One region of the Rhizobium oryzihabitans genome, then DNA from elsewhere that is predicted to be linked to it. Evidence: riboswitches for the same ligand, from Rfam matches in the RefSeq annotation. Region 1 holds a riboswitch; the other holds the start of a gene.

Region 1 (4,835 bases):
GCTGGGTGGGATCGGTAAGGCCAACTCCACGCAAGTCTGCCAGGCCTTGCCTGTCGAGATAGCGCTCAATGCCCGCCAGCCCCTGATTATCGATGTTGACATGCCCGACAATGTGAGATGCCACTGGCCCGCCAGGATAAAACCGCCGCTTTTCGGGTCTGAATCCGATGCCCGGAATGCCAAGGCGCATGATCTCAGCTTCCTGGCGGGGCGTAAGCTGTCTCCTGATCCACTGAAAACCGGAGTCAGACGTTAGTTTTCTGTGCAGATCAGCCCAATCCAGGTCGGGAACAACAGAGGCGAGCTTTTCGATGGCCTCATTTGCATCAACAACGCGGCGAGGCTCTGCATAAAGCGAGATGAGATTGATATCCGTTGCGATAAGCTGGCCGTTGCGGTCCAGAATGTCGGGGCGGGAGGCGATTATATTGGGAGATCGTGGAATACTCGCCGTCGCGTCACTCTCGGAAAAATAGCCATATTGCAGAAGGCGGACTGCGATCGCGGCATAACCGATCGCAAATGCCACGATTAGCAGGCCCACCCGCTGACGATTTCGAGCGGATGTTTTTGCGCTGCGTTTTTTGGCAGGGAGAACAAGGTATCCGACGGTACCTCTCCTGTAACGAGCAGTCAAAGACATGAAAATACTCCACGCTCAGGTATCGGGAATAGGGTGGGAATGCGGGCAGGTCCAACCGGTCACCGCACGCGCGCAGGACAGACCCTGTCACGCGGCATTTTACACCGCGCCAAATCCCGGAAAATTCGGCAATGGCGCAGGCTTGATCTGCGCATAATCAGGAACGCCACAAGGGCTTGAGACTTTCACTGATAAAGTCCATGGCAACACGTATCCGCGGCGTGTCGCGCACGTCTTCGTGGATCACCAGCCAAACGTCGATCCTGACGCCGGGATCGAGTGGATCGAACCTCACAAGACCGTGTTCCGCGGCGAGGTAGGCGGGCAGCAGTGCCACCCCGCAGCCGCCGGCGGCGGCCGCCGCCTGTATGCGCAGGTCGTTGCTGCACATGAACACCTCGTCGGCGGAAAGCCTGTCATCAAGCCAGCGATAGTGATCCGACTCCCGCATGGTATCATCGTAACTGATATAGAGAGGAGGGCCGTTTCTCGTCGGGTAGGCAGGGTCGGCATAGAGGAAATAGGGCAATTGTCCGAGGCGACGCGCAACCAGCGTGGCTTCGCTCGGCCGCTTCAGGCTGATGGCAATATCCGCCTCTCCCTTGGAGAGGGACATCGCTTCCATGGTACCGACAAGACGGAGCCTTACGTCAGGATGCTGAGATTGCAGCGCGGAGATTTGCGGCGCAATGAAGCTGTAGAGCAGCGATGGCGGCGCGGATACCACGATATCACCTTCGATACCGTTCTGGCCGGAACCGGCGCAGCGGCTCAGAGCAAATGCAGACCTGCTCATTTCCTCGGCGAAGTTCGCGACGTCGCGTCCCATATCGGTCAGTACATATGATCTTGGCCTGCGATCAACGAGCTTCACGGAAAGCGAGGTTTCCAGCGATGTGATGCGCCGACTTACAGTCGTATGATCGACGCGTAGCGCCTTGGCGGTTGCCGTGATCGACCCGTGGTGAGCGAAGGCGGAGAAAAATCGCAAATCTTCCCAATCGACCATTTTAAATTTCCTGAATTAGGTAGAGTTCGTACAAGAACCGCGTAGCGGTATCATCGCGAGAAGGCGGGTCGTGAGGTGCTTGCGCCACACCTGTCGAGCGCGTTGCCCGGTGAAACCGCGTGGAGCTGTTCAATTTTTGAAGGGGACCGGGGTGAAATGCCGCCGCTGAAGCCGGCTGACACGAGCTCCGACGCGCCGGAATGCGTCACGCCTGCCAGGGTCGTGTGCGGCAAATGCAATTGCCGCCACCGTCAATGAAAATGGTCTTGAAACTGCGTCAACGCAATCGACTGTCGATGGGGAAGGGTGACTTCCAGCCATAGGTGCTCCTTGCCCCGTTTTTGGGCTTTTGGCACCCCCTCTGTCATTGGCCTGAGAGATTCGCTCACCTTGTTTCGGCGAACTTACACCATCGGCGCGAGCATCAGCTCGCTTTTCAGAGTTTGTATGATCTTGCAGCGGTCCTTTTGCCTGAGAGTTTCCGGGGTGGTTGCTCCGTCGGCGCCGATGTCGGGAGAAATCGGTCTCTCCCGCTGCTCGATATGTGTTGCCCCACGCCTCAATCACGAGGTCTGGAGCGTTGCGATCTGGCGTTTTCACGACCGAAAGGCCCCAGATCCGCTAAACCGAACTACCGCGAGATATGGTGTCGTTTATGGCGTAAATTTGACCCGCAGCGGTTATTCTTAATCATTTCCCGCTCAGATTGACGTTATCAGATGACCAAAAGGGGTGTTTTCCCTTTCACTCGATCATAAAGATCGATCGCATCCTGCATCAGCATTCTTACGCAACCCGAGGAAGAATTCTTGCCTATGGTTCTCCAGCTTGGTGATCCGTGAATACGATAGAGCGTATCCTTGCCGTTCTGGAAAATGTACATGGCGCGCGCACCGAGAGGATTCCGGGGGCCGGGGCCATTCCGCCTGCTTCAACACTATATGGCTTGAGTTCAGGATTGCGGGCGATCATATCGTCCGGCGCCTTCCACCTTGGCCACTTCTGCTTCCATTGAACGACGGCGCGCCCTTTCCATGATCGGCCCTGAGTTCCAAGCCCGACGCCGTAACGTATGGCTCGGCCACGGGGAAGAACCCAGTAGAGGAACCTCTCATTTGTATCCACGACAATTGAATAGGCAGGCTCTGCGGTGATGTATTCGACCTCCTGTCGGAGGTATTGTGGGTCAATGGCGCGGTAATTGACTGCTGGAACGTCAAAGCCGCCATCCGCCAGCGCCGCATAAATTTCGTCGTAAGCGAAACCGGTACCCGCAGGCTTTGGCCTATTGTCCTTCGCCGTTTTTGGAGCTGTCGTCGTTTCATTTTTGTTTTCGGGCAGGGTAGCCGCGGCAACTTCGAGTTTCGTCTTGGGAACCTGCTCGCAACCTGTGGCCAGAAATGAGCTGATTGCCAAGGTGAGCAACGATCTGCGAGACAAGTGAGAATTGATTTTCTGTTCCAAGGCTGTTCTGCTGTCGAATTCTAGGGGCTATGCCGGGATCGGGGCGGACAACCGGCAAAGCGCCACGGCCCGGATGTCTGCTGCGCGACAGAAACCATGAAATCTGCCCATTCGATACTGCGCAAATGCGCAGATTGGCCCTGCGCCATTCCCGGTAAGAACGGCTTCGGTATGTACTCGGGTCTATCTTGCAAACACGACTTTTTGTCCTCTTCCGATAACTTCCGGGTCGGTCATGAAATCCGTCCGGTAACCGGGGTTGTGTCCCACTTCTGACGCCAATTGATCAAACCTGCCGCGCTTTATACCAGCGTGTCATAGTGCAACATCGCGGCCTTCATGACGTACATCCAGTCTAAAAACACGCGAGTTATCGCTCCATTTTCAAGCGAAATCGTTCTCGCCCGCCGGAAAAACCAAGAACCGGCCAATACCTCAATTGGAGCCCTTGATGCTCCAATAAGCTGTTTAGCCAAGCTGCCAAGCGAAGTAGCTTTGAGCACAGGCGGGTGCTTTGAGTACAGGACAGAAGTCCTCAATGGCGAAGTTAGCATTATCTTTGGCCAAATGTGTCGGTGACTCCGCGTTGGTCTTAACGCGATGCCCCTTAAACTCCAAAGCTCGAGAAGACGAACCTCCTGGCCATGGAGATCCGCAACTTAATGAGCGCAGACTTTTCTTACGGACAGTGGGAGGCAAAGATGCATAGACACTCGGATATCTCGAATATAGGGGTCGTTGAGATTGTTAAGTCAGCGATCGCTGATGGAAGGGCAAGTTTCAACGTCCAATCAGTTCATTCGGTCGAACCATTTGATGCTGTGTTCTATCGCGAATGCTTAGCAACGTTGCAGGGAACAGACGGCTGCCATTATGGCGCGGGTATATTTATTCCGGCGCTTGAGGAGTTGGGATACTGCTCTTTGATTGACGAGAACGTGGTCCGCCTCGCCCTTGACGAGCTGGAAATCGATCCCTGTGCGGTCCTCGGCTGCAATATATCGGCCGATAATTTGCGCAATCGCGAAACGTGGGACCTGATTGCCGGCCAGGTCCGGTCTCGTCCAACACTAGCGTCTCGACTAGTTCTCGAATTGACAGAGACGCGGCCACTACTCGATGTGACACGATCGGTAAACATGCTGAACGAGATGCGGGAGTTGGGATGCCGGATTGCGCTGGATGACTTTGGCGCAGGCTACGCATCTCCGCAACTACTCCGCTTGGTTGATTTTGATATCGTCAAAATCGATCGGTCGTTCTTGCAGCCCACAAGACGGTCTTGCTTGGACCTTGATGCTCTGGCGCATCTTATCAGCTTCGCGTCTTGCTACTCTCCTGTAGTTGTTATGGAAGGTGTCGAGACGATCGAAGACGCGCAATCAGCCGCATTGTGTGGTGCGACACACCTTCAAGGTTACGGAATCTCACTGCCGGTTCCAGTTAGTGCGAACAAAACTGGATTTAGGGGTAGTTATGCTACGCAAGCTGCAGATATCACGTGCCCAAATGTCGCCCCGGGCTCCGCCTCGAATGTTTACCGCGCACACCATGATGGCCGGCTTAAATCGTGGCCTCCGGGAGAGAGCCGCCAAGCTCCCCTTCCTGTCACTGACTTTCCTTAAACTCAAGTCGAACTAGCCAACAAGAAAATCGCAGGTAACATTAATGATTCATGCCAGGAACATGAATACCGTACATGAGTCAATTCGTTCAACT
Region 2 (4,835 bases), on a different replicon from region 1:
GGCTTCCAGCGTTGCCGGGCGCGTGCGCTCGTCAAGGCTCATGCCGATCTTGGTCGCGCCGACCTTGCGCAGGTTCACGCCTTCCGCCACGGCCGAGCGCAGGATGACGCCCTGCATGTGACCGACTTCGACGGTGATCGTATCGAAGAAGGTTTCCGGCTCGATGGTGTAGCCGAGCTTTTCCAGCCCCTTGGCCATCAGCACGGCCTTCTGGTGGGTCTGCTGGGCGATCGCCTTGATACCCTGCGGGCCGTGGAAGACGCCGTACATGGAGGCCATAACGGCCAAGAGCACCTGCGCCGTGCAGATGTTGGAAGTGGCCTTTTCGCGGCGGATATGCTGCTCGCGGGTCTGCAGCGACAGGCGATAGGCGCGGTTGCCACGCGCATCGACCGAGACGCCGACCAGGCGGCCTGGCATGGAGCGCTTATGTGCGTCCTTGACGGCCATGTAGGCCGCATGCGGGCCACCATAACCGACCGGAACGCCGAAACGCTGCGAGGTGCCGATGGCGATATCCGCGCCCATCTCGCCGGGTGACTTCAACAGCGTCAGCGCCAGAAGATCGGCGGCGACGGCGGCGATGGCGCCCGTCTGGTGCAGACGCGAGATCAGGCCGGAGAAGTCGCTGACATGGCCGTGGGTGCCGGGATACTGGAAGATCGCGCCGAACACGTCGACCGGATCGAGATCGGTGAACGGGTTGCCGACGATCACTTTCCAGCCGAGCGGGGCCGCACGGGTCTCGATCAGCGCGATGGTCTGCGGGTGGCAATTGGCATCGACGAAGAAGGCGGTCGCCTTGGACTTGGCGACGCGCTGGCACATGGCCATGGCTTCGGCAGCGGCCGTCGCTTCATCGAGCAGCGATGCGTTGGCGACATCGAGGCCGGTCAGATCGCAGACCATGGTCTGGTAGTTCAGCAGCGCCTCAAGACGGCCCTGGCTGATTTCCGGCTGGTAGGGCGTATAGGCGGTGTACCAGGCCGGATTTTCCAGAATGTTGCGCTGGATGACCGGCGGCGTGATCGTGCCGTAATAACCCTGGCCAATCAGCGAGGTCAGCACCTGGTTCTTGTTGGCCGTTTCGCGCAGGCGATCGAGCGCCTCGCGTTCGGTCAGCGCAGCACCCCAGGTCAGCGGTACCTTCTGGCGGATGGAGGAGGGAACGGTGGCGTCGATCAGGGCATCGAGGCTCTTGTAGCCGATGACCTTCAGCATCTCCGCCATTTCCGACGGCGACGGCCCGATGTGACGCCGGTTGGCGAAATCATAGGGTTGATAGTCGGTGAAATGAAATTCCGTGGGCGTCGTCATTACGCGATCAGCTCCTTGTAGGCTGCCTCGTCGAGCAGCGTCTCGGCATCCGCGACGTTGGAAAGCTTCAGCTTGAAGAACCAGCCGGCACCCTGCGGATCCGAATTGACCAGCGAGGGGTCGTCAACGATGGCCTGGTTGATTTCCACCACTTCGCCATCCAGCGGACAATAGACGTCGGAAGCCGCCTTGACGGATTCAACGGTCGCCGCGTCGCCATCCTTGGAGAAGGTGGCGCCCACTTCCGGCAATTCGACGAAGACGAGATCGCCAAGCTGTTCAGCGGCGTGGCTGGTGATGCCAACGGTGGCGATATCGCCTTCGAACTTCAGCCATTCGTGTTCTGCGGTAAATTTCAGCATCGTATTTTCTCCGGAGATGGGATGAAGATTATCGTTTGTAGGTGGGCTTGATGAAGGGCAGGGCTGCGACGGTGACGGGCAGATATTTGCCACGCACTTCCGCAAAGATCGCAGTGCCGGGAGCCGTGTAGGCCGTTGGCACGTAACCCATGGCGACGGGGCCTTCAACCGACGGGCCGAAGCCGCCGGAGGTCACTTCGCCGATTTCCGTCTTGCCTTCGGCATCCGCAAAAAGCTTCGAATGGCCGCGCACCGGCGCCTTGCCTTCCGGCTTCAGGCCAACGCGGCGGCGCGATGTGCCGTCTTTCAGTTCGCCGAGAATGCGCTCTGCGCCGGGAAAACCGCCCTCGCGGTCGCCGCCAGCGCGGCGCGCCTTCTGGATCGCCCATTCGAGCGAGGCTTCGATGGGGGAGGTCGTGGTGTCGATATCATTGCCATAAAGACAAAGGCCGGCTTCCAGACGCAGGCTGTCACGCGCGCCAAGACCTATCGGCTCGCAATCGGGATGTTCGAGCAGGGCCTTGGCAATCTCTTCCGCCTTTGCGGCGGGCACGGAAATCTCAAAACCGTCCTCACCGGAATAACCGGAGCGGGAAACGATGCAGGGAACATCGTGCAGCGGAACTTCCAGCACGTCCATGAACTTCATTTCAGATACGCCTGCCCACAGTTCGGCCAGAACTGCTTCAGCGCGCGGTCCCTGAAGAGCGATCAGCGCCCGATCATCGAGCAGGGTAATTTCACAGTCGTCGGAAAGATGCGCCTTCATATGGGCGACATCGGCGTCCTTGCAGGCCGCGTTGACGACGACAAAAAGATGATCGCCGCGATTGGTGATCATCAGGTCGTCCAGGATGCAGCCGTTCTCATCGGTGAAGAAACCGTAGCGCTGGCGGCCTTCCTTGAGACCGAGAATATCGACTGGCACCAGCTTTTCCAGTGCAAGCGCTGCGTCGGCATTGTTGCCGGACTTCGCCTTCACGATCACCTGGCCCATGTGGGATACGTCGAACAGGCCGGCGGAGGTGCGGGTCTGAAGATGCTCCTTCAGAACGCCCGCCGGATATTGCACCGGCATGTCATAACCGGCGAATGGCACCATGCGGGCGCCAAGCGAAAGATGCAGGGAATGCAACGGCGTGATGTCAAGCTCGGCGGTATCGTCCAAGGACGCCTCCAGGGTTGCGCGAAAAATCGCGCGGGCTCAGGTCATGGCGTGAAAAACACGCCGGGTTCAAGAGCCCCCTCTGTCCTTGTCGCCTGAGATTGTTATCCCTTCGGCGAGCCGTCCTTATGAAAGGTGGCTTCTCTCCAGAGTTCCGTCATCACCGCTGGTCCTTTTGCCTGAGAGTTTCCGGGGCGGTTGCTCCTTCGGCACCGCATTGAAGCGGCTTCTCCCAATGGTGATGCGACGCTCATTATCTGCGAAGCCCCGCTGTTGGCAAGGACCAAATGACGCATCTGAACAGATTCTTGCTCCATCTGCGCCATCGCCACCGAAAGACGCAGTCGATAGTTTGGAAGCGGTGTGCCATCAGTCTGATTTTTTCTCCGGCAGACCTTTGCGTTTTGTCGATGCCAGTTCATCAAGTTCCTTTTCTGTCATGGACTTCTCCATGCTTTTTGAAGCACCTTGTAAACTGGATTTCTTGACTTCGCCGCGTTTTGCGGCCAGTGCCGCACCTGCTGCTTTCTGTTGCGCTTTCGACTTGGCTGGCATGTCGGATCCTCCTTCCGGAATGGTCTTGTCGCGAGGGAAATGTTGCGCTCCGACGATGGTTCCCTTCGAGAGGTTGGGGCTGCGGCAAAATTCCCCTTTGAAATCGGCGAGAAAGAGGGGTATCGCGAGAATATGGACGCAAATCGAAAACGACGGGTGGCAGGGGTGGAGAAAATGCTTCGCATTTTCTGTGCAGCCCTGATGTTGTCGCTCGGTTTCGCGCATAAGCCTGCACTTGCCGCCGCCCCGGAAGTCGTGCTCGATGAGAGCTACCGGCTGCCGGACGGCACCTTTGCCGAGATTTGTCTGGGCCACAGCGGTGGGGTGAATGCCTCGCATGCCAAGGACAACCCCGCCCATTCCAGCGACGCAATCCTGTTTTGCGAGGCGTGCCTGCTGGCCTCATCCATTCTTGTGCCGGTCCCCGATGCGGCGGGCTGGCTCAGAACGGAATTCGCCTGGCTCGAAAATCGCTTATCCGCGGAGTGGACTTTCCGCTCGGTCCTGACGATCCGCAAACCGGCTGCACGCGGCCCGCCATCCCTGTCCGCCTGATCTCTTCGTTTCACAGGATCATCGCCGCCGGCTGGCGGCAAGCAATGGCTGCACTGCTTTATTGGCATCAGTCGCAAGGACAAGACACATGAAAACCACCAAGATCATCACCTGCACCCTGTTCATGGCCTCCGTCTCGACGGCACAAGCTTTCGCTCACGCGACCTTCGTTGACGGTTCGGCCGAACAGGACAGCACCATCGTTGCCGCACTTCAGGTGCCGCATGGTTGCGATGGCGGACTTGCCACCACCGAAGTGCAGATCAAGCTGCCGGAAGGCTTCATTTCCGCCAAGCCGCAGCCAAAGGCCGGCTGGGAACTGGAGATCATCAAGGGCGACTATCAGAAGGCCTACAAGAACCACGGCAAGGAGATCAAAAGCGGGCCGGTCGAAATCCGCTGGAAAGGCGGCAACCTGCCGGACGAGTTCTACGACACCTTTGCCGTGCAGGGAAAAATTTCCGGCATAGAGGCGAGGCAGGACCTGCCCTTCAAGGTGACGCAGCTTTGCGGCGACAAGGGCAAGGTTTCGTGGGATGAGGTGGCGGCCGCTGGTGTCGATCCTCATTCGCTGAAAAGCCCGGCTCCGACCATCCGTGTTACCGAAAAGGCCCATGCGGGCGGACATGATCACTCTGCCATGGCTATGGACATGGACATGAATATGGATGTCGCAAAGGCCGGCAGCCTCGAACTCTCCGCCGGCACGACAAAGGCGATGCTGCCGGGTCAGCCCGTTGGCGGCGGTTACGTGACGATCAAGAATACCGGTGACAGTGACGACAAGCTGATTGGCGTCGAATCCCCAGCCGCCGGCCGTGCCGAAATTCACGAAATGGCCATGGTCAACGACGTCATGAAGATGCGCAAGCTGGATGACG

Evidence for each region. A riboswitch is a leader RNA that binds a small molecule or an ion and turns the genes downstream of it on or off. The one in region 1 is predicted to bind glycine.
Region 2: linked by a shared signal. The riboswitch ahead of gcvT (glycine cleavage system aminomethyltransferase GcvT) and the one ahead of G3A56_RS23120 (LysR family transcriptional regulator) in region 1 are both predicted to bind glycine.

What each region holds. Positions count from the first base shown of each region.
Region 1 covers NZ_CP048635.1:1,377,844-1,382,678, forward strand. Annotated here, with positions in the region: gene G3A56_RS23115 (peptidoglycan D,D-transpeptidase FtsI family protein) at 1-643, opposite strand, end outside; gene G3A56_RS23120 (LysR family transcriptional regulator) at 801-1,652, opposite strand; glycine riboswitch at 2,102-2,195, opposite strand; partial or broken gene G3A56_RS23125 (L,D-transpeptidase) at 2,368-3,116, opposite strand; gene G3A56_RS23130 (EAL domain-containing protein) at 3,761-4,741, shown strand.
Region 2 covers NZ_CP048632.1:663,180-668,014, reverse strand. Annotated here, with positions in the region: gene gcvP (aminomethyl-transferring glycine dehydrogenase) at 1-1,317, opposite strand, end outside; gene gcvH (glycine cleavage system protein GcvH) at 1,317-1,679, opposite strand; gene gcvT (glycine cleavage system aminomethyltransferase GcvT) at 1,708-2,847, opposite strand; glycine riboswitch at 3,002-3,089, opposite strand; gene G3A56_RS03765 (DUF3008 family protein) at 3,214-3,399, opposite strand; gene G3A56_RS03760 (hypothetical protein) at 3,574-3,954, shown strand; gene G3A56_RS03755 (copper chaperone PCu(A)C domain-containing protein) at 4,043-4,835, shown strand, end outside.